Linked DNA regions of Salinivibrio kushneri. The protein of the gene in region 1 interacts with the protein of each later gene in a pairwise test. Links are inferred from orthologs where the notes say so. Each region holds a gene or a part of one and is shown on either strand. Other genes may lie near its edges. The genes, in order: accC, cysM and ribD.

Region 1 (7,669 bases):
ATAACTCACGAAATGGTCTATCCGTCACGCCAGCCATTGGGGCCACGATCAAGGGGACATCCAGGGTGTAGGGTCCGATACGCAAAAGCTCTAAATCCTCTTCAGCCGCTCTGAGTCAGCAAGGGCGCGCATTTTACGCATTTTTTCAGCATCTGAAAAGGACAATATTTGAGCATTGATGGCTTGATTTTTACAGCACTTTTTGTATCTGTGGCGTTTCGCTGATTAATCAAGCAGTTCGGTATGCTCATTGTATAAGCCTGACGCACTGGTGTGGCGAGCGGGTCAGGCTTTACGGACGTTAGTGAGCGGCTTAAGCGGGCAAATCGCCACTTACGCGGCACCACTCTTCGCGCTCGACGATCGGGTCGATAGTGAGCGTGTCACGGTAATGGTTCGCCACATCATCCGCTTGAGTTTCTAGCACGCCAGACATCGCCAGTTGACCGCCGGGTTTGATGAGGCCTTTGATCACCCCGGAGAGTTCACGAAGCGGCCCGGCAAGAATATTAGCCACCACCACATCGGCTTTGAGATCGGCCGGTTGGTCTTTAGGAAGATAAAGATGAAGTTGGTCTGCCACACCGTTGCGCTCCGCGTTGTCTTTGGACGCCAGTAGCGCTTGGGGGTCGATATCAATACCAATCACGCGCTCGGCGCCCAGTTTGATGGCGGCAATCGCGAGAATGCCGGAACCACAGCCAAAATCAATCACGGTTTTGCCGCTTAGATCTAGGCTATCAAGCCATTCCAAGCACAGTGCAGTGGTTGGGTGTGAACCGGTGCCAAAGGCGAGGCCTGGGTCGAGCATCACATTCACTGCATTGTCATCAGGCACCTCACACCAGGTTGGGCAGATCCACAATCGCTCGCCAAATTGAATGGGCTTAAAGTTATCCATCCATGCCCGGGTCCAGTCTTTGTCTTCCAGTTGCTCTACTTTATACGCAAAGTCATCAGCGAGCAGTGGGCTGGCGCTTATGATGGCTAAAACATCGCTCATGTCAGCCTGTGCATCATACAAGGCCATAATATCTGTCTCGCCCCATAAGCGGGTTTCGCCGGGTAAGGGCTCAAAGACAGGTGTGTCTTTGGCATCTAAGAAAGTGACAGATAGGGCGCCCGTTTCTTCCATTAGCAGGTCGCCAATCGCTTCGGCGTTGTCAGACGTTGCATTCAGTTTGAGTTGGATCCAAGGCATGGTATGTCTCGTGTCGGAAAAGGAATAGGGCGATGTTATCAGATCCATACTGTGCCCGCTGCACAAGATGATGACAGCATGATGAGCATTAAGCATGAGTGGAATTTTTTGCAAGTCAGTGCGGGTTTTATGCAAATAGCCCTTTATTTGTTATGGCTATTGATTACATTATTGCTCCGCAGCGATGAGCAAATAAGGCGGTTTTGCTCCCTATAGTCATGGTTAACAAAGGATTTGGAGAATGAGAGACACAGGCCCAGTGACACAAAAAGAGGTGAGATTTGATGGATTAGGGGAGCTGGTGTCGAAAACCGATCTCAATGGCAAAATACAATACGCCAACGATGCCTTTATCGAAATATGTGGGTATAGCCGCGACGAACTCATTGGCAGCGACCACAATATTGTGCGCCACCCTGATATGCCACCGGCCGCGTTCAAGGACCTTTGGCAGACCATTAAGGCAGGTAAAAATTGGCGTGGCATGGTCAAAAACCGCTGTAAAAACGGTGACCATTATTGGGTGAATGCGTTTGTCTCGCCGGTGGTCAAAGAGGGGGAGATTGTCGGGTATCAATCGGTGCGCAGTGAACCAAGCCGCGATGAGGTGACAGACGCTGAAAAGCTTTATCAAACACTAAGACAAGATCCCTCCCGCCCTTTACCTAACGCGCCTTTGTTGCAGCGTATCCAGTTGCGTTGGTTTTTTCATCTTTGTTGCGGGTTGGTGCTGATGCTGTGCACTTTGGGCATGGGGCTGGCGCTCAATCAGGGGCAACCTTATTTGGTTGGCATGCTGGCCGCCGTGTTGCTTATCACCGTGGGCATGACGTGGACGGTGCAAACGCGTGTGATTGGCGCTATTAAAGACACGAGTGAGGCATTAAAGCATCTGGCCTCCGGTAACCTTGTCTCTGGCGATGAGCCCGTTCGCCATGATGAGCTGGGGGAGCTCAACGACAATTACCGGATGGTTAAAGCACGTTTTGGTGCGATCATTGGGCAAGTGGTAGAGAATACGCAAGTGCTCCTCGCGCATGCGGATCATCTGGCGGCGCGCGGCCGCAGTGTGCAAGACAATATGAGCACACAGTCGTCACAGATCACGCATGTTGCCAGTGCGATGACGCAAATGAGTGCCACGATTGAGCAAGTGGCGCAAAACATGAATCGTACGGCCGACATTATCTCCGTTACCCAAGGACGTGCCAGCGATGGTGCTGATGTGGTCGGCCGTGCGACCACCAGTATGACCGCCTTTATCGATGAGCTTGAGCAGACCATTTCACAGATTCAAGCCAGTGCAGAGGAGAGTCAAAAAATCACCAAAGTGACGCAAACCATCAGTGAGATTGCCGAGCAAACCAACTTACTGGCTTTAAACGCGGCCATTGAGGCAGCAAGAGCAGGTGAGCAAGGGCGAGGCTTTGCTGTGGTTGCTGATGAAGTCAGAAACCTCGCTCAGCGTACACAAGCGGCGACGTGTGACATTAAAGCCATGCTTGAGGGCTTACAGACCGGCATTCATCATTCATCTGAGCGGGTGCTCAGTAACAACCAAATGGCGCAAGAAACCCTAGCGGTGGTGGCGGAGTCTCGCGCGGTGCTGGCCGACATCTTTGAGAAAGTCAATCAAGTGAAATCGATGGGCAGTGAAGTGGCCACCGCGGCGGGCGAGCAGGCCAATGTGACCAAAGACATGAGTGAGTCGGTGGAACAAATAAACGGACAAAGTCACACAGCCAGTGAGCAGGCCACGCAAACGGCAGATATTGCGGCGCAACTGATGAGTCAATCGCTGTATCTAAAAGATACCTTGAATGATTTTAAACTGGCCGGCCAGGTGGGAGATAAAAGGCCTGCCAAGGTTTAAGCTCCCTCGCGTGACAATCTCACTAAAGCAGGGACAAAAAACCGCCGATTAACGGCGGTTTGGTTGCTAGCTTTGGTGGCGTGGCCTTGGTTATAGCCAACGGCATGATTACGACAAGCCGAGCTTTTTCTCGAGATAATGAATGTTGGCACCACCGTGTTGGAAGTGCTCGTCGTTCATAATATCGAGCTGGAGAGGGATGTTGGTTTTAATACCATCAATCACGGTTTCAGCCAAGGCGTTACGCATACGTGCAATCGCGACGTCACGGTTCTCACCGTAACAGATAAGCTTGCCGACCATGGAGTCATAGTGGGGCGGTACTTGATAGCCCGCGTACACGTGTGACTCCCAACGCACGCCCATCCCGCCAGGCGAGTGGAAACGTTCAATCTTGCCTGGGCTGGGGATAAAGCGCTCTGGATCTTCAGCGTTAATCCGGCACTCCACCGCGTGGCCGCGAATTTGAATGTCGTCTTGGGTGAACGATAGTGGCTGACCTGCCGCAATGCGGAGTTGCTCTTTGACCAGGTCAATGCCGGTCACCATTTCGGTGACGGGGTGCTCGACCTGAATGCGGGTGTTCATCTCAATAAAGTAGAACTCGCCGTTTTCATATAAGAACTCAAAGGTGCCCGCTCCGCGATAACCAATCTCAACACACGCGCGACAGCAGCGTTCACCAATGAATTTACGCATTTCAGCAGTGATACCTGGGGCTGGTGCTTCTTCAACGACCTTTTGGTGACGGCGCTGCATCGAGCAGTCGCGTTCACCAAGATGGATCGCACCGCCTTGACCGTCGGCTAAGACCTGCACTTCGACATGGCGAGGGTTCTCAAGGAATTTTTCCATGTAAACCATGTCATTGCTAAATGCAGATTTGGCTTCGGCGCGAGTCATCGCAATCGCATCGATAAGCTCTGCTTCAGAGCGCACCACACGCATACCTCGGCCACCGCCGCCACCGGATGCTTTGATGATCACCGGATAGCCAATACGTTTGGCGATGGTTTTGTTTTTTTCCTGATCGCTACCTAGCGGGCCGTCTGAACCAGGGACGCAGGGGACACCTGCTTTTTTCATCGCTTCAATGGCCGACACCTTATCGCCCATCAAACGGATGGTGTCAGCTTTGGGGCCGACAAAGACAAACCCTGAACGCTCAACCTGCTCGGCAAAGTCAGCGTTTTCGGATAGGAACCCGTAACCTGGGTGGATCGCCACCGCACCGGTGATTTCAGCGGCGCTGATGATGCGAGGAATATTCAGGTAGCTTTGGTTACTTGGTGCAGGGCCGATACATACGGTTTCATCGGCTAACAACACGTGTTTAAGATCGCGGTCAGCGGTCGAGTGCACCGCGACGGTTTTAATCCCCAGCTCTTTGCACGCACGCAAAATGCGCAGTGCAATTTCACCGCGGTTAGCAATAACAATTTTATCTAACATGCGCCCTCGCTTATTCGATGATCACGAGTGGTTCGTCGAATTCAACGGGCTGACCGTCTTCACATAGAATCGCTTTGACCACACCGCTCTTGTCGGCTTGGATTTGATTCATCATCTTCATCGCTTCGACAATACACAGGGCATCGCCTTCATTGACCTGGGTGCCCACTTCAACAAAAGGTGACGACTCTGGGCTTGGTGCACGATAGAAGGTACCGACCATCGGTGAAAGAACCTGATGCCCACTCGGTTTTGGTGCGCTTGCAGGTTCCGCTGCCGATGCTTCAGGGGCGGCTGGCGCTGGTGCAGGCGCTGCTGGTGCCGCGTATTGCGGGGCAACCATTTGCGCAGGCGCAGCAGGGGAAGAGCGACTGATACGAACGGACTCTTCGCCTTCAGCAATCTCTAGCTCGGAGATGCCAGACTCTTCAACAAGCTCGATCAGTTTCTTAATCTTACGGATATCCATGATAGGTCTCTTCTTTATGTTTTGTTTTACTCAGCCGCAAACGCTAAATGACGCGCGGCCGCTGTTAAGGCGAATTCATAACCATCAGCACCAAAGCCGCTGAGCACCCCGACGGCTTTGTCCGAAAAGTACGAGTGATGCCGGAAGGGCTCACGCGCGTACACATTCGACAAATGCACTTCGATAAAAGGGATGTTGACCCCTAATAGAGCGTCACGCAGGGCGACAGAGGTATGGGTCAGTGCTGCTGGGTTGATAATGATAAAGTCCACGGTCTCCATCGCTTGGTGGATTTTATCAATGAGGCTAGCTTCGCTATTGGATTGAAAGTGTTCAAGACTGAGACCCAAGGTAGCGGCTTGTGCCTCTAAGCCCGCCATGATTTGGCTGAGGGTTTGGGCACCGTAATGCTCGGGCTCACGTTTGCCAAGCAAATTAAGGTTTGGGCCATTTAAAACTAAAACTTGGTTTCTTGTAGACATCTTGACGCTTACTTCTCCTATTCGCTGTAATTGTGCAGCTTAATGCGGATTCCAGCCAGTGGGCATGTTATGACGGTGCATACCATGCAAATTTTTCCCTACTGACAGCAATTATAGAGACTTCAGCGCAAATCGCAGCAAAATACTGGTCTAATCAGCACACTTTGTCTTTTTGCTATCACAAAATGGTGGGTGACGGGCGGTTTGAAGCAGGGTAATACTTCATGTCCCTACTTTTTGTGTGATTGCCGGGGATGAAAAGAGTTCCGTTTACCCTGTGTCGGGGATCAAAAAAGCCGCCCGAAGGCGGCAAAGGTTGCTAAGCAATCTTTCGTTAGGGTTAGACCACACTTTCTTTTTCTGCGATAAGCTTATCGACCACACTAGGATCGGCCAAGGTGGAGGTGTCGCCAAGGCTGCCGGTATCACCGGTGGCGATTTTGCGCAGAATACGACGCATGATTTTTCCTGAACGGGTTTTAGGCAGAGCATCCGTCCAGTGGATGAAATCGGGTGTCGCAATCGGGCCAATTTCTTTACGTACCCACTCTTTGACTTCCTTGTGGAGTTCGGCGCTGGGCACTTCACCCGCATTAAGGGTGATGTACGCATAGATCGCTTGGCCTTTGATATCGTGTGGCACACCAACTATCGCTGCTTCGGCAATTTTATCGAATGCGACGAGCGCCGACTCGATCTCTGCCGTCCCCATACGGTGTCCCGAGATATTGAGGACATCATCGACACGGCCGGTTATCCAGTAATACCCATCTTCATCACGACGAGCCCCGTCACCGGTAAAGTACATGCCTTTAAAGGTGGAGAAGTAAGTTTGTTCGAAGCGGTCATGGTCGCCAAATACGGTACGCATCTGTCCGGGCCACGAGTCAAGCATCACGAGGTTACCCTCGGTGGCACCGTCGAGAATATTGCCCATATTGTCGACCAAAGCAGGCTGTACGCCAAAGAAAGGACGGGTTGCTGAGCCTGGCTTCAACGCAGTGGCGCCGGGGAGCGGGGTGATCAAGATCCCGCCGGTTTCTGTTTGCCACCAGGTGTCGACAATCGGACAGGCTTGGTTCCCTATGGTGCTGTGGTACCACTCCCAAGCCTCTGGGTTGATGGGTTCACCCACCGAGCCCATGATCCGCAGTGAATCGCGTTGAGTGCCAGCGACCGCTTCGTTGCCTTTTGCCATCAATGCGCGAATCGCTGTGGGCGCGGTGTAAAGAATATTGACTTGGTGCTTATCGACCACTTCGCTCATTCGTGCCGTGCTTGGATAAGTCGGGACGCCTTCAAATAAGATTGTCTTTGCGCCATTGGCAAGCGGGCCATAGACGAGATAGCTGTGACCGGTAATCCAGCCGACATCGGCGGTACACCAGAATACCTCGCCATCTTGATAATCGAAAACATACTTAAAGGTCATCGCCGCGTAGGCCAAGTACCCACCGGTGGTGTGCAGCACGCCCTTGGGGGTGCCTGTTGACCCCGATGTATACAGGATAAACAAAGGGTCCTCGGCTTTCATCTCTTCGGCGGGGCAGTTGTCTGACACCTTTGCGGCAGCCTCGTGCCACCAAACATCACGATGATTGTGCCAGTCAATGTCTCCCCCTGTACGTTGGTACACCACCACTTTTTCAATCGATTTCACTTTAGGGTTTGCCAGGGCATCATCGACATTTTTCTTCAGGGGAACCGCACGACCACCACGTATCCCTTCATCAGCTGTCACCACCACTTTGGCATTGGAGTCAATAATCCGGCCTGCCAGTGCTTCGGGAGAAAAGCCACCAAACACTACGGTATGCACCGCACCGATACGGGCACAGGCCAGCATCGCGACCGCCGCTTCCATCACCATTGGCATGTACAGGCACACCACATCACCTTTTCTTACGCCGTTGTCTTTTAATACGTTGGCAAACTGGCATACCTGCTGGTGGAGTTGGTTGTAGGTGAGCGTGGCATCGTCTTTTGGATCGTCGCCTTCCCAAATCAAGGCCACCTGATCGCCTCGTGCGTTGAGGTGGCGATCGATGCAGTTGGCTGCGACGTTGAGTGTGCCATCTTCAAACCAGCGAATATCCACGTGGCCGGTATCAAACGAGGTGTGTTTGACTTTGGTATAAGGCTTCATCCAATCAAGAATTTGCCCGTGCTCACGCCAAAAGCCTTCTGGGTCG
Region 2 (7,633 bases), on another replicon or contig:
CACCAAGCTATCGGCCGTCAAAAATGGCCAATTGAGTCGGTGCGGCTCGGTGTCTGTGCCGTTGAAAAAGTATCCACGGTGCGGCATCGCATACACGGTATCGCCCTTTTGATACGGTGCGGCTTGCCACACATGATGGGTTAGGGTGGCTTCCCATAGTTGTTCACTTTCCCAGCCTTGTGGGGCGAGTGATACCCGCACCTCGGCACCGACCGGGTTGATAGAGACCACACGCATGGGCAGCGAGAGTTGGCTATTGGGTTTATCAGCCAGGGTTAACTCATGGCTGCGTACATACAAACTGCCTGACTGTTGGGTGTGCGTGTTTAGTGTAGGTTGAATAAAGGCATTGCCATTTTGCCACGTGCCTTGCTGATAGTGGCCGGAAAAAACATTCACGTTCCCTAAAAAATCAAACACAAAGCGGCTTTTCGGCGCAGCATAAAGATCGACCGGACTGTCGACTTGTTCAATTTGCCCATTACTCATCACCACCACGCGATCCGATAGCTCGAGTGCTTCGTCTTGGTCGTGAGTGACAAACACACTGGTAAAAGCCATTTCATCGTGTAGTCGGCGTAACCATTGGCGCAACTCTTTGCGTACTTGTGCATCTAACGCACCGAACGGTTCGTCGAGCAATAAGATCTCCGGCCGAGTCGCCAACGCTCGCGCCAGTGCGATACGTTGCTTTTGTCCGCCCGATAATTGCTCGGGATACCGTTGGCCCAGATGGCCTAACTGCACGACCTCAAGCAGTTGGTTCACCCGTTGCGTAATCGTGGCTGGGGAGGGGCGCTCGCGACGTGGCATCACTTGCAACCCAAAGGCGATGTTCTCTGCCACCGTCATATGTTTGAACAAGGCGTAGTTTTGAAAAACAAACCCGACACGGCGATCCCGCACATGGACGCGGGTGACATCGCGCTCGCCAAATAAGATCTGGCCGCTGTTACTGCTTTCTAATCCGGCAATAATGCGCAATAACGTGGTTTTACCGGAGCCTGAGGGGCCAAGCAGTCCCATCATCTCGCCTTGCTCTATAGTAAGTGATAACGGCGATAACGCTTGGAACTGGCCAAAGTGTTTAGTGATGTTGTTCAGTTGAATACGCATGGCTTACGGCTCACTTTGGTTCGTTTGTAAGGTTAAGCGGGCAGGCGTTGACGCACTGCTTTCATCCATCGTCGCGGTACTGGCGTGTGCACGGTGTTGACGCCATTCCACCAAGGCTTTCAATGCCAAGGTAGCGAGTGCCATAAAGGCAAGTAATGACGCACAGGCGAAGGCTGCTTGAGTTTGGTAATCTTCGTAAAGAAGCTGTACCTGCAAAGGCAGGGTATTGGTTTGACCGCGAATGCTGCCAGACACCACAGCGACCGCGCCAAACTCGCCGATGGCACGGGCATTAGTCAAAATGACCCCGTAGATGAGAGCCCACTTAATATTGGGCAAGGTGACACGGCGAAAAAGCTGCCACCATGATGCGCCTAACACCACGGCTGCTTCTTCTTCCGCTTGCCCTTGCTGCTGCATGAGCGGGATCAGCTCGCGGGCGACGAAAGGGCAGGTAACAAAAATAGTGACTAGCACAATGCCGGGTAGGGCAAACATCACTTGAAGGTCATGCTCAAACAGCCACGCGCCTAGCCAGCCGTTACTGCCATACAGCAGCAAATAGAGTAAGCCTGCGACCACGGGCGATACGGCAAACGGGATATCAATCAAGGTGGTGACCAGTTTTCGTCCCGGAAATTGGAAACGGGTGACCGCCCATGCCAACATCACGCCAAATACTAGGTTAATGGGTACCGTGAGAACGGCCACTAATAAAGTGAGGCCAATCGCGTGGCGGGTATCCGGCGCGAGCAAGTGTTGGAAGTAACTGGCGATACCATCCGCGAAGGCGATGGAAAAAATACTCACCAGCGGCACAACCAAAACCAGCGCCACGAGCAGCAGCATAAGCGCGATTAAACTGCGCCTGATCCATGGGGTGTCACCAATTCTCACCGAGTTTGTGCTCATAAAGCGTCCTTACCGCCCGTGAATACGTTTTAGATAACGGCCTTGCCAAAGGTTGATGGCAAACAATAACGACAGCGATGCCATCAAGATCACCGAGGCAATGGCACTCGCCGCTGGGAAATCAAACTCTTGCAAGCGAACAAAGATCATCAGCGACGTGATCTCGCTGACGTAGGGCATATTGCCAGCAATAAAAATCACCGCACCGAATTCACCCAGACTGCGGGTAAATGATAAGGCCACACCCACTAATAACGCCGGTTTGATGGTCGGCAGAATAATCCGCCAAAACACCGCACCGTCACTTGCCCCGAGCACAGTGCCCGCTTCTTCTTCCTCTTGGGAGATCTCTTCCAACACGGGTTGGACGGTACGTACCACAAACGGCAAGCTGGTAAACATCATGGCAATCACGATCCCAAGCGGCGTGTAGGCAACTTGGATACCGACGTTGGCAAGCACACTGCCTATCCAGCCGTTATCGGCGTATAAGGTGGCGAGCGTGACGCCGGCAACGGCGGTGGGCAGAGCAAACGGCAAATCAACCAGCGCATCGACGAAGCGTTTGCCTACAAAGTCGTATCGCACCAGCACCCACGCAAAGAGTAGGCCAATCACACCGTTTAATAATGAGGCAATCAGCGCCGCACCGGCCGTGACTTTATAACTGGCGACAATCCGTGGGTCAGTGATGGCAAACCAGTATTCTTGCCATGTCATTTGGCTGGTCTGCATGATAAGGCCGCTGGCCGGTAACAGCAGAATCAAGCTGATGAACAGCAAAGACACGCCTAAACTGATGCCAAATCCGGGCAGCACGCGCTGCTGACGTGCTGCCCAAGGCATTGATTGGCGTTGATACGATAGCGATGGCATAGCGTCTCAATACCTAGAAAGAATTAACGGCGTTGCAGTTGGTCGAGTTTTCCGCCACTGGCAAAGTGCGTTTTCATGGCCTGGTCCCAACTCCCTGCGATAGCTTCCACGGTCAGCAATTCGACTTCAGGGAAACGATCGGCATTGTCTTTGACCACGTCAGGGTGATGGACACGGTAGTTAAAATCGGCCAATAAGCGCTGTGCTTTTTCACTGTATAGGTAAGACAGATACTCGGTTGCCAACTCAGTGGTGCCGTTGCGTTTGGCGTTACGCTCTACCACGGCGACGGGGAACTCAGCCAAAATCGAGGTTTTAGGCACCACAATATCGTACTTGTCGCTACCATATTGCTGGCGGATATTGTTGACTTCTGATTCAAAGGTGACCAGCACATCGCCAATGCCACGTTCAACAAATGAGGTGGTTGCGCCGCGGCCACCGGTATCAAACACCGCCACATTGGCGAGAAGCTGTTTCAAAAATTGGTCTTGTTGCTCGGTGTTGTTTTTTCCGAACGCCTTTTGCGCATAACCGAGTGCGGCAAGATAGGTATAACGCGCATTACCGGAGGTTTTTGGATTCGGGAAAACAGAAGCAACGTCGTCCTTGGCCAAATCATCCCAATTTTCAATATTCTTTGGGTTGCCCTTGCGCACCAAAAACGCGGTGGTGGAGTAGTACGGCGAGCTACTGTTGGGGAAATTCTCTTTCCAGTTTTTGTCGATCAACTTGCCGCGATCGTACAGCACCTGCACATCCGTGACTTGGTTGAAGGTGACAACATCCGCTTGCAGCCCTTGCATGATGGCGCGTGCCTGCGCCGAGGATCCACCATGCGACTGCTTAATGGTCACCGACTCTCCGGTTTTTTCTTGCCAGTGCGCCGCAAACAGTGGATTGTAATCAGCAAAAAGCTCCCGTGCGATGTCGTAAGATGAATTCAAGAGGGTTTGCTCGGCGGCAGATACCGGCGCCGCGCTGGTGGCAAGCAAAGCCGAAAGAGCCAGAGTTTTGAATACCTTCATTGTAAAAATCCTTGATGGCCGTTTGTTGCTGTTATCAGCAAAGAAAGTTGGGATAGGTCACAGAATAAAAGCAATCGAAGGGAATAAAAAACAGTTTAAATATAACCATTTTGTATATGTTAGTGAAAAAATGTCTGCGTGTCGCACATAGCCTCCTTGTAGGATATGGCGATAGACAGTGCCTTACGCGGTGTTGAAAGCACCCATCAGGCAGGCAATTCATGAAACATGCAGAGGTAAGCAACGTGGCTGATTTCCCCACGCTTGAAGATTATGTGGGTCAGACCCCTTTGGTGCGCTTGCAGCGCCTAGCCGCAGCGACAGGCAGCACTGTTTTGGTCAAACTCGAGGGCAATAACCCGGCCGGTTCGGTGAAAGACAGACCCGCACTTAATATGATCGTGCAAGCAGAAGCACGGGGAGATATCCAACCGGGCGATACCTTGATTGAAGCGACCAGTGGCAACACTGGGATCGCGCTGGCGATGGCAGCGGCGATTAAAGGCTATCGACTGATTTTAATCATGCCTGAAAACGCTACACAGGAGCGCAAAGATGCCATGCGAGCCTATGGCAGTGAGCTTATCCTCGTCTCTCAAGCGGCGGGGATGGAAGGCGCACGCGATTTAGCTTTATCCATGCAGGCACAGGGTAAGGGCAAAGTGTTGGATCAGTTTAATAACCCGGATAACTGGCAGGCGCACTTAACGGGTACGGGCCCAGAAATTTGGCAACAAAGCCAGCAACAAATCACCCACTTTATCGCCAGCATGGGCACCACAGGCACCATTGTGGGAACCTCAAAGTACCTAAAAACGCAAAACCCCGCGATTAAAACCATTGGCTTACAGCCTACCGAAGGGAGTGCGATCCCTGGTATTCGGCGCTGGCCGGCTGAGTATTTACCTGGCATTTATACCGACGAGCATATCGACGAGGTGATGGACATTTCTGAGCAAGATGCGAAAGAGACTGCGCGCGCCCTCGCCAGAGAAGAGGGTATATGTGCAGGTGTTAGCTCGGGTGGCGCGGTGTTTGCGGCCCTGCAAGTCGCGAAAGCCGAACCCGGCTCTGTGGTGGTGGCCATTGTTTGCGATCGCGGTGATCGTTATTTGTCGTCGGGACTGTTTTCATAAACGCTGACCAGCAGGTATAAAAAAGGTGACCCAAGTCGGGTCACCCAGTTTGATGTGAAAGCAGTGATCGCACTATGCCTTGGCAAACTTGTAGGTGCGATAGCCCCCAATTAAGTTGCGAGCTTTAAAACCATGATTGACCAGTTGGCGATAGGCGACATTGCCTCTGAGGCCGACTTGGCAGTACACCACAATTTCTTTGTCTTTCGGTAGTTCATCGATGCGTCCACGTAGTTCGTCGACCGGAATGTGCACATCGCCCTCAATCAACTGACCGTTTTCGCGCTCTGGCGCATTGCGCACATCGAGTAGCACTTGCTCGTCGGAGAGGTTGTCTACCTCATCAAAGTGGATCGGCGTTGCGTCACCTTTAAGAATATTGGTGGCCACAAACGCCGCTTGGTTAATCACATCTTTGGCACTGCCATACGGCGGCGCGTAGGTGAGCTCGAGATGTTGGAGCTGCTCAACGGTCATGCCAGCACGCTGTGCCACGGCCATGACATCAATGCGTTTATCAATACCGTCTTTACCCACGGCTTGCGCGCCTAAAATCGCACCGGTATCCGGAGCAAACAGCAGCTTAAATGAGACAACCTCTGCGCCAGGATAGTAACCGGCATGACTGGCGGCGTGGACATACACTTTTTGGTAATCGATGTCAGCGTGCTTAAGTTGTTTCTCATTTTGGCCCACTGACGCCACCGCGAGATCAAACACTTTGCAGATGGCGGTGCCTTGGGTGCCGAGATAATGCTCAGTGCTTCCTAGCATGTTGTCAGCGGCCATCCGCCCTTGACGGTTCGCCGGACCCGCCAGTGGCACTAATGTTGGTTTATGGGTCACAAAGTCAATCTCTTCCACTGCATCGCCGACCGCGTAAATATCGGGATCTTGGGTTTGCAGAGTACTGTTGACGACAATGCCGCCTTTTTCACCAATGGCAAGCCCCGCTTGTTGCGCCAGCGCGACTTCAGGCTTAACCCCAACCGCCATGATCAAAAGTTCGGTATCCAGTTTGTCGCCATTATTGAGGGTCAGACGTAAAGCGCCTTCCAGATGCTGAGGCTCACTGGGCTCGCCGGCATCATCACTGGCAACATGCGTGGTGGGAATAAACTCGGCGGACTCCAGCGCGGTACCTAGGTGTAAATCCACCCCGTGATCGCGAATGGTTTGATGGACAAATCCCGCCATTTCTCGGTCAACCGGCGTCATCACCTGATCGGCCATTTCCAACAGGGTGGTTTTAATCCCGCGTTGATGCAGCGCTTCCATCATCTCAAGACCAATAAAGCCCCCGCCGACGACAGTCGCATGGCTGGGATTATTCATATCAATGGTATGCAAAATCGCATCCATGTCTGGAATATTGCGGAGCGAGTGGGTTAGCGGGTTATCTAAGCCAGGAATAGGCGGCATGATCGGGGCCGCGCCTGGGCTTAATAGCAATTTGTCGTAGCTTTCTTGGTAGTCGCTGCCATCGGCACGGGTGACGGTGACGGTTTTGGCCTCGCGGTTAATCGCAGTGACCGTACTGTTGATGCGCACGTCCACATTAAAGCGGGCGCGGAAACTGTCCGGGGTTTGCAGCAAGAGTTTACTGCGGTCGGTAATGTCACCGCCGATATGATAAGGCAAACCACAGTTCGCGAACGAGACGTAAGGGCCCCGTTCGAACATGATGATTTCGGCTTCTTCACTTAAACGACGGGCGCGAGCGGCGGCAGAAGCGCCACCGGCGACGCCGCCAATAATCACGATTTTGGTCATTATGACTCCATTAAGCGTTGCTGAGTCCAAGTTTTTTCAGGAAAAAGGCAGCCGGACAAATCCCTGTAAACGCACTTTGGATCAGGTTTACGCCAACGAAGACGGTTAGCCAAACAAATTGGCTGTGAACTGTGAGGGTAAGCACGACAGAAAGTAGCACCATCATGCCAGCGATTACGCGTACGCCATTATCAATTGTCATAGCAAGACTCCTTTGCATCCTCTATACGATTACCCGACAGACCGAACCGCTTTGGCTCGAACGCCTTCAGTGTTTGTCGGCACTCGGATCACTCTAGAAGTTATATTTAGAAAAGTCTAATAATAATTTATCTAAATTAGAATTGACTAAATAAAATGCCGCGCTAAGCTATGCGTATTGACGAAAGAGGAGTGGGCGATGGCAGAGTCAACGGTGCCGTTTGAGGCAGAAAGCGTACCGGATATGGACATCAGTGCCATGCGAGAGCAAGCGTCTCTCGTGGCGACCATGTTGAAAGTGATGGCCCATCCTGAGCGATTAATTGTGCTATGCCAGCTTTTGGCGGGAGAGATGTCGGTGGGGCAATTGTTGCAAGGGTCGCGCCTGAGTCAGTCCGCGTTTTCTCAGCACCTTAGCGTGCTTAAGCGGCATCAACTGGTCAAGGTACGTAAGTCATCGCAGCAGGTGTTTTATCAGCTCAATGACCCCAACGTCGCGGCGATTATCGCTACCTTACAGCGGCTTTATTGTGCCTGATGAGTCTGAATCTGAGAGGTCAGCACATATTCATCGCCAGTCAATGCGCTAAG
Region 3 (7,685 bases), 530 kb from region 1 along the record:
GTGTTAATGCGGTGTTGGATGAACATCAATTAACCGCATGCAGTCACCTAATTGGCGGCCTAAGTGATAGCGATGAGATTATCTTGCGTCACGGTGAGGCGCCTATCTATCACGCCAGTCGCCAGCACCTGCGTCAGATTTGGGCTGAAACTACCTACCAAATGCAAGCGCGTCGCGATAATCCGGACTGCGCTCGTCAAGAGTTTGACGCCAAGCAGGCGGCCGATCCTGGGTTACACGCCAGCCTGAGTTTTGATGTGCACCAAGATATTGCTGCGCCATATATCGCTACCGGTCAACAACCGACGATGGCTATTTTGCGTGAGCAAGGCGTGAACTCGCATGTGGAAATGGCCGCCGCCTTCGATCGTGCTGGCTTTAACGCTGTGGACGTTCATATGAGTGACATTCTCTCAGGACGCGTCAGTTTGGACGGTTTCCAAGGGCTGGTGGCCTGTGGTGGTTTCTCTTACGGTGACGTGTTAGGCGCTGGTGAAGGTTGGGCGAAATCAATTCTGTTTAACAGCCGTGCACGCGATCAATTCAGTGACTTCTTTACGCGTGAAGACACCTTGGCACTTGGCGTGTGTAATGGCTGCCAGATGCTATCGAACCTGCATGAACTGATCCCAGGCGCCGCACACTGGCCACGATTTGTTCGTAACGAGTCGGAGCGCTTTGAAGCGCGCTTTAGCATGGTGGAAGTGCAATCAAGCCCCTCCGCCTTCTTTGCTGGGATGGCGGGATCACGGATGCCCATTGCGGTATCGCATGGTGAGGGACGCGTTGAGGTGCGTGATTCAGAACATCTGGCGGCTATTGAGGCGTCAGGCACGGTGGCGCTGCGTTACACCGATAATCACGGCCAGCCAACACAAGTGTATCCTGCCAACCCGAATGGCTCACCAGATGGCATTACCGCGCTGACCACTGAGTCGGGCCGCGTCACTATTATGATGCCGCACCCTGAGCGGGTATTCCGTACCGTCGCTAATTCTTGGCACCCCGATGATTGGGGCGAAGACAGTGCGTGGATGCGTATGTTCCGCAACGCACGAGTGACCCTAGGTTAACCGCGAAATAGGATATCAGCCGCCATCGTTTGGCGGCTTTTTCGTGTTATGCGTGAATCGATGGATGATTTTTTATCCTGCTGCGATACAATTTGAGCTAAACACTTGATCCATCAGGACCGGCCAGCGGCCAACGAGAGGGATAACGGAATGAAAAAAATTGAAGCCATCATCAAGCCATTTAAACTCGATGACGTACGCGAGGCGCTCGCAGACGTGGGTATTACGGGGATGACCGTCTCAGAGGTCAAAGGCTTTGGCCGTCAAAAAGGCCACACTGAACTGTATCGTGGCGCCGAATATATGGTCGACTTTCTGCCTAAGGTGAAGCTTGAAGTGATCGTCAGTAACGATGTAGCCGAGCAATGTGTGGATACCATTATTGATACCGCACAAACCGGTAAAATCGGTGATGGCAAAATCTTTGTCTTTGATGTTGAGCGCGTGGTGCGCATCCGTACCGGTGAAGAAGACGAAGAAGCGATTTGATACGCGCTATAAGCGAATACGAGCAGTAGCAAAAAGCCAAGCATCGTGCTTGGCTTTGTTGTTTTGCGCCGTGTTGTTAGATTGATTGGCGTTGAGAGGTCGCTCAAGCGCCGGGGTTAGCAGGATGCGCCTGATAGCGCCCGGGCTTATGATTCATCGCCAAGACTAAATTGAGCACAATCGCGCCAACCACCGACCACATCAAGAGATTGAGGTCGATGAGGAAGAAAGATAACGCCAGGATGGTGCAGTCGATGCCCATTTGCAGTTTTCCTGCCGAGATCCCAAACTTGTCCTGACAATAGAGCACCAAGACGTTAAAGCCGCCCAAGCTGGCATTGTGACGGAAGATCATCAACATGCCGACGCCCATCAGCAAGCCACCTATGACCGCGCAATAGGCGGGAGCCAGCCAGGTGATTTGAAAAAAGTAGGCAATATGATCGGCCATCACCGATACCGCACCACCGGCGAGTAGGCTACGCACAGCAAAGCGCGGGCTCATACGAAACCAAGCCATTAAATAAAACGGGCAATTACACAGAAAATACAAAGTACCGAACGATAGGTCTGTAAACTGGCTGACCAACAAGGCAAGACCTGTGGTTCCGCCGGTTAATAGTCCGGCTTGTTGCAAAAAAAACACCCCCTGGGCGACTAAAAACGCGCCTGAGGCGATAGCAATAATGTCTTCTTTAAAGCTGTGTTGATACTGACTCACACGGCTTCTCCCTACTTATTAGCGTGACAACAACAAAACGAGATAACAACAAAAAGGCCGCCAAAACCCAGCGGGCCGGCGGTAAAAAAGTTAATGGGATAATCGGGCGCGGATTTTATCGCCAATTGGCGTTAAGAGAAAGCCGGCTAGGTAAATAACTTGATTGCAGGATGTCAGCATTATGATACTTAGCTGTAAAACCTTTACACCTTGCGTGCTCGGTATCGTTCTTGTGCTGCGATTGCTGGGAAAGAAAAAAGTGTGGCACAGGCTACCTGACAGGATGGATTTTTTGTAGAATAGCAAACGCAGTCATGGCGGTAACGGAAACGTTTGCGTAAAGTGGCTGTAATCAACAACTTTCCTTGGCTTAATCGCTTTGATTTGTCATGTTAAGGCGACTAAGCCAAGGGGTGATCGAAGCCATCACACCAGCACTCGTTTTTGCTAGGGGCCTTGAAAGCGCCCTAGCATTCGGTTTTGGGGTTATTGCCCGCCAATGTTAAGTCAGGAGAGACAAATGCTAAAGCGTGACATGAATATCGCGGACTATGATCCAGCGCTGTTCGCCGCCATTGAAGAAGAAACGGCTCGTCAGGAAGAACACATTGAGCTGATCGCGTCAGAAAACTACACCAGCCCACGCGTGATGGAAGCGCAAGGCTCTCAACTGACCAACAAGTATGCGGAAGGCTACCCAGGTAAGCGTTATTACGGCGGCTGTGAGTACGTAGATAAAGCAGAATCGCTCGCCATTGAGCGTGCGTGTGAGCTGTTTGGTTGTGAGTATGCCAATGTGCAGCCTCACTCAGGCTCACAAGCGAACAGTGCGGTATATATGGCGCTGCTAAACCCGGGAGATACGGTTCTAGGTATGAGCTTGGCGCATGGTGGTCATTTAACTCATGGCTCGCCGGTCAACTTCTCTGGTAAGCATTACCATGTGATCCCGTATGGCATTGATGAAGCCGGTAAGATCGATTACGAGCAAATGGAGCAGCTGGCCCTAGAGCATAAGCCGAAAATGATCATCGGTGGCTTTTCTGCCTACTCACAAGTGGTCGATTGGAAGCGCATGCGTGAAATCGCTGATACAGTCGGTGCATGGTTGTTGGTGGATATGGCGCATGTCGCAGGTCTGATTGCTGCTGGCGTATATCCTGATCCATTGCCACACGCGCATGTAGTGACGACCACTACCCACAAAACCCTGGCGGGCCCTCGCGGTGGTTTGATCTTGTCGAATGCCGGTGAAGATATCTACAAAAAGCTCAACTCTGCGGTGTTCCCAGGTGGCCAAGGTGGCCCTTTGATGCACGTGATCGCGGGTAAAGCCGTCGCGTTTAAAGAAGCGATGGAGCCTGAGTTTAAGGCTTACCAAGCACGCGTGATTGATAATGCTCGCGCGATGGTCAAAGGCTTCCAAGCTCGCGGTTACAAGATAGTATCAGGCTCAACCGATAATCACCTGTTGCTGGTTGACCTTATTGATAAAGACATTACCGGGAAAGAAGCGGATGCAGCACTGGGCGCGGCCAACATCACTGTGAACAAAAACAGTGTGCCGAACGACCCACGCAGTCCGTTTGTTACCTCAGGCATTCGTGTGGGCACCCCTGCGATTACACGTCGTGGCTTTACCGAGCAAGACGCCGAGCAGCTTGCCCACTGGATGTGTGATGTCTTGGATAACATCAACAATGAGCAAGTGATTGCCGAGACCAAAGAAAAAGTCCAAGAGATTTGCCGTCGCCTGCCTGTGTATGCCTAATTATTGGCACGAAAATGAATAGGTTATAAGGCGCCTTCGGGCGTCTTTTTTGTTTTTATCGACATGATGTGCCCCACTGGCTTTGTTTAGCACACAAAACCACCATAAAGTCCTCTTCGATAGGCTTTTTCATCGCTACAAATCGGTTACACTAGCAAGACGATATTGAGGAGGCGACGCTCATGCACTGTCCATTCTGTGGTGCTACCGACACCAAAGTGATCGATTCTCGTCTTGTGGCTGATGGTCACCAAGTTCGCCGTCGCCGCCAGTGTTTGGCGTGCGCAGAGCGTTATACCACGTTCGAAACGGCGGAATTAGTGATGCCACGGGTGATTAAGACCAACGGCAACCGAGAACCGTTTGACGAAGAGAAATTACGTGGCGGCATTCAACGCGCGTTAGAAAAGCGCCCAGTGAGCGCGGATGACATTGAAAAAGCGATCAACAGTATAAAGTCACGTTTGCGTGCCACCGGAGAGCGCGAAATTGGTTCTGCCATGGTGGGAAACTTAGTCATGGAAGCGCTCAAGGAGCTCGATAAAGTGGCTTATATCCGCTTTGCCTCTGTGTACCATAGTTTTGAAGACATTCGTGAATTTGGCGAAGAAATCGCACGGTTGCAAAAATGAGTCAAAGCGAACGCGATAACACCATGATGACGCGCGCGCTAGCGCTTGCCGCTCAAGGGCGCTTTACCACGACCCCGAATCCCAATGTGGGCTGTGTGATTGCGCATGGCGACGACATTGTTGGTGAAGGATTTCATCTTGCTCCCGGCGGGCCACATGCCGAGGTACACGCTTTAAAGGCGGCGGGGAAACGCGCGCAAGGGGCAACGGCTTACGTCACCCTAGAACCTTGCTCTCATTACGGTCGCACACCGCCGTGTTGCGATGCCTTAATTGCCGCTAACGTCAGTCGCGTGGTGTGCGCCATGCAAGACCCCAACCCTAAAGTGGCTGGACGTGGTATTGCACGGTTAAAAGAAGCAGGCATTGAGGTGGTTGTGGGCGTGATGGCTGAACAGGCAAAAGCGCTGAACCCTGGTTTTATCAAACGCATGCAAACTACAATGCCGTATGTTCAGCTCAAATTGGCGGGAAGCCTTGATGGGCGCACGGCATTGGCGAATGGGCAAAGTAAATGGATTACCGGTGAGCCCGCGCGCGCCGATGTGCAAGCATTCCGCGCGCAAGCCGGCGCTATTTTATCAACCAGTGCCACGGTGCTTGCCGATGACCCTAGCCTGAATATTCGCAATGGCCAGCTTCCTGATGACATCCTCGATACCTATTCGCAGCCATCCTTGCGTCAGCCCACACGAGTGATTTTGGATAAAGACAATAAAACCTCTCCTGATGCGACGGTTTATCAGCTAGAGGGCGACGTGATCCGTGTTGTTGATGCGCCGAGTCATAAAGTGTGGCCGGACAACGTTCAAGAGTGGGTGATGCCAGGTGCATCATTGGCTACGGTTCTGCGCGCTCTGGCCGAGCATGATATTGATAAGGTGTGGGTGGAAGCGGGCGCGAGGCTGGCAAGCAAGCTGCTGAGTGAATCTTTGGTGGATGAGCTGATTGTCTACCAAGCGCCGGTATTATTGGGGGCTGATAGCCGTCCTTTGGTCGCATTGGGTGGATTAGAAACGATGGACGACGCGCCGCGTTTCCACTTTAACCAGGTAAAGACTGTCGGTGACGATGTCCGCTTACGGGCGAGCCTCTCTGAGCACGCTGTGATCACGCAAGAGTATTAAGAACGATGTTTACTGGAATTATTGAAGCGATAGGGCGCGTACAAACCCTGAGCCGTCGAGGACAAGACGTTATCTTGACGATCGACAGCGGTGAGCTTGATCTCTCGGACGTCAAACTGGGTGACAGTATCGCCACCAACGGAGTGTGTTTAACCGTGGTCGCATTGAGCGCAACCGGTTACAGCGCGGATGTCTCTTCCGAAACCTTGGCACGTTCGTCGCTGGGCGCCTTGTCAGTGGGAGATAGCGTCAACCTTGAAAAAGCCATGCTACCCACTACCCGCTTTGGCGGCCATATGGTCTCCGGCCATGTAGATGGTCTGGGGGAGGTGACGTCCGTTAGCCAAACGGGTCGCGCCTGGGAGTACTGGATTGCACTACCGGCTGAACTCGCCAAATATGTGGCATTGAAAGGCTCTATCACGGTGGATGGTATCAGTTTGACAGTGAACGAAGTGAATGGCGGCAATATCAAACTCACTATTGTGCCGCACACCGCCGAGCAAACCACTATTCAGCACTTTGCACCCGGGCGCAAGGTAAACATCGAAGTCGATGTCATCGCCCGTTACCTCGAGCGGTTGATGCTCGGTGAGAAGGCGGCTGAACCGACACAATCAGCGGGTATCAGTCTCGACACATTGGCCCGTTCCGGTTTTTTGAAATAAGGATCCCAAGATGGCAATTAGTAGCGCTCAAGAAATCATTGACGATATCCGCCAAGGTAAAATGGTAGTGTTGATGGATGACGAAGATCGCGAGAACGAAGGCGATTTGATCATCGCGGCAGAAGCCGTGACCCCAGAAGCGATTAACTTTATGGCCACGCATGGCCGAGGATTGATTTGTTTGACGCTGACCCAGCAGCGCTGCCAGCAACTTGGGTTACCTTTGATGGTGTCGGACAATAACGCGCAATTTTCCACTGCGTTTACCGTGTCGATTGAAGCGGCAGAGGGGGTAACCACTGGCATTTCGGCGGCTGACCGTGCGCGCACCGTGCAAGCCGCGGTTACCCGCGACGCCAAAGCGGCTGACTTGGTGCAGCCAGGACATGTCTTCCCCTTGATGGCGCAAGAAGGGGGGGTACTCACCCGTGCTGGCCACACCGAAGCGGGGTGTGACCTGGCCCGTTTAGGTGGCTATAGCCCAGCGTCTGTGATTGTTGAGATCTTGAATGAAGACGGCACGATGGCACGTCGTCCAGACTTGGAAGTGTTCTGTGACAAGCACGGCATCAAGCTGGGTACCATTGCCGATTTGATTGAGTATCGTAACCTCAACGAAACCACCATCGAGCGGGTCGCGTCGTGTAAATTGCCGACGGAATTTGGTGAGTTTGATTTAGTCACCTACCGTGACACCATTGACAACCAAATCCATTATGCGATGTGCAAAGGCGAGGTGAGCGCTGATCCCACCTTGGTCCGTGTCCATCTGCAAGACACCTTTACCGATGTGCTCCAATCTGATCGGACGGCTGAGCGCAGCTGGAGTCTGACCCGCGCGATGCAAAGGGTTAGCGATGAAGGCGGGGTGTTGGTGATTTTGGGGAAAGAAGAAACCAGCGACGCTATTATCAACAAAGTGAAAGCGTTTGAAGCGCAAGATAAAGGTGAGAAACCCGCCGGTGCAAAATGGCAGGGGACCTCTCGCCGAGTGGGGATTGGGTCGCAAATACTGGCGGATCTTGGTGTCAAGCAAATGCGCCTGCTGTCGTCCTCGACCAAGCGTTATCATGCTTTGTCAGGTTTTGGCTTAAACGTGGTGGAATACGTCACCGAATAATACCGATAACCGGGGCGCGCGATCAGCACCATCATCCACTGGCACGGAACATGGTGCCATCGGATAAAAATGTGGTAGAATCGC

Evidence for each region.
Region 2: the proteins of accC (region 1) and cysM interact in binary tests that used the Escherichia coli proteins (3 or more experiments, as listed by UniProt). The link is inferred for Salinivibrio kushneri from one-to-one orthologs.
Region 3: the proteins of accC (region 1) and ribD interact in binary tests that used the Escherichia coli proteins (3 or more experiments, as listed by UniProt). The link is inferred for Salinivibrio kushneri from one-to-one orthologs.

What each region holds. Positions count from the first base shown.
Region 1 is NZ_CP114588.1:2,603,551-2,611,219, reverse strand. The notes cover bases 2,355-5,314. They hold accC (acetyl-CoA carboxylase biotin carboxylase subunit), read right to left. Parts: upstream 4,527-5,314; coding sequence 3,183-4,526; downstream 2,355-3,182. Other genes in these bases: aroQ (type II 3-dehydroquinate dehydratase), read right to left, coding at 5,022-5,314; accB (acetyl-CoA carboxylase biotin carboxyl carrier protein), read right to left, coding at 4,537-4,995; N8M53_RS11970 (methyl-accepting chemotaxis protein), read left to right, coding at 2,355-3,074. In the rest of the region: tRNA dihydrouridine synthase DusB, read right to left, coding at 1-85; prmA (50S ribosomal protein L11 methyltransferase), read right to left, coding at 314-1,201; more of N8M53_RS11970, read left to right, coding at 1,443-2,354; more of aroQ, read right to left, coding at 5,315-5,477; acs (acetate--CoA ligase), read right to left, coding at 5,818-7,669. UniProt on the Escherichia coli protein: This protein is a component of the acetyl coenzyme A carboxylase complex; first, biotin carboxylase catalyzes the carboxylation of the carrier protein and then the transcarboxylase transfers the carboxyl group to form malonyl-CoA.
Region 2 is NZ_CP114589.1:55,690-63,322, reverse strand. The notes cover bases 3,199-6,122. They hold cysM (cysteine synthase CysM), read left to right. Parts: upstream 3,199-4,177; coding sequence 4,178-5,068; downstream 5,069-6,122. Other genes in these bases: N8M53_RS13160 (FAD-dependent oxidoreductase), read right to left, coding at 5,141-6,122; cysP (thiosulfate ABC transporter substrate-binding protein CysP), read right to left, coding at 3,199-3,932. In the rest of the region: N8M53_RS13185 (sulfate/molybdate ABC transporter ATP-binding protein), read right to left, coding at 1-1,116; sulfate ABC transporter permease subunit CysW, read right to left, coding at 1,120-2,028; sulfate ABC transporter permease subunit CysT, read right to left, coding at 2,038-2,874; more of cysP, read right to left, coding at 2,928-3,198; more of N8M53_RS13160, read right to left, coding at 6,123-6,841; N8M53_RS13155 (YgaP family membrane protein), read right to left, coding at 6,852-7,043; N8M53_RS13150 (ArsR/SmtB family transcription factor), read left to right, coding at 7,242-7,580. UniProt on the Escherichia coli protein: Two cysteine synthase enzymes are found. Both catalyze the same reaction. Cysteine synthase B can also use thiosulfate in place of sulfide to give cysteine thiosulfonate as a product.
Region 3 is NZ_CP114588.1:2,076,211-2,083,895, reverse strand. Bases 3,772-6,747 are described here. They hold ribD (bifunctional diaminohydroxyphosphoribosylaminopyrimidine deaminase/5-amino-6-(5-phosphoribosylamino)uracil reductase RibD), read left to right. Parts: upstream 3,772-4,682; coding sequence 4,683-5,813; downstream 5,814-6,747. Other genes in these bases: ribBA (bifunctional 3,4-dihydroxy-2-butanone-4-phosphate synthase/GTP cyclohydrolase II), read left to right, coding at 6,492-6,747; N8M53_RS09795 (riboflavin synthase), read left to right, coding at 5,819-6,481; nrdR (transcriptional regulator NrdR), read left to right, coding at 4,237-4,686; glyA (serine hydroxymethyltransferase), read left to right, coding at 3,772-4,054. Outside these bases: purL (phosphoribosylformylglycinamidine synthase), read left to right, coding at 1-1,073; glnB (nitrogen regulatory protein P-II), read left to right, coding at 1,224-1,562; N8M53_RS09815 (YitT family protein), read right to left, coding at 1,666-2,283; more of glyA, read left to right, coding at 2,804-3,771; more of ribBA, read left to right, coding at 6,748-7,601. UniProt on the Escherichia coli protein: Converts 2,5-diamino-6-(ribosylamino)-4(3h)-pyrimidinone 5'-phosphate into 5-amino-6-(ribosylamino)-2,4(1h,3h)-pyrimidinedione 5'-phosphate.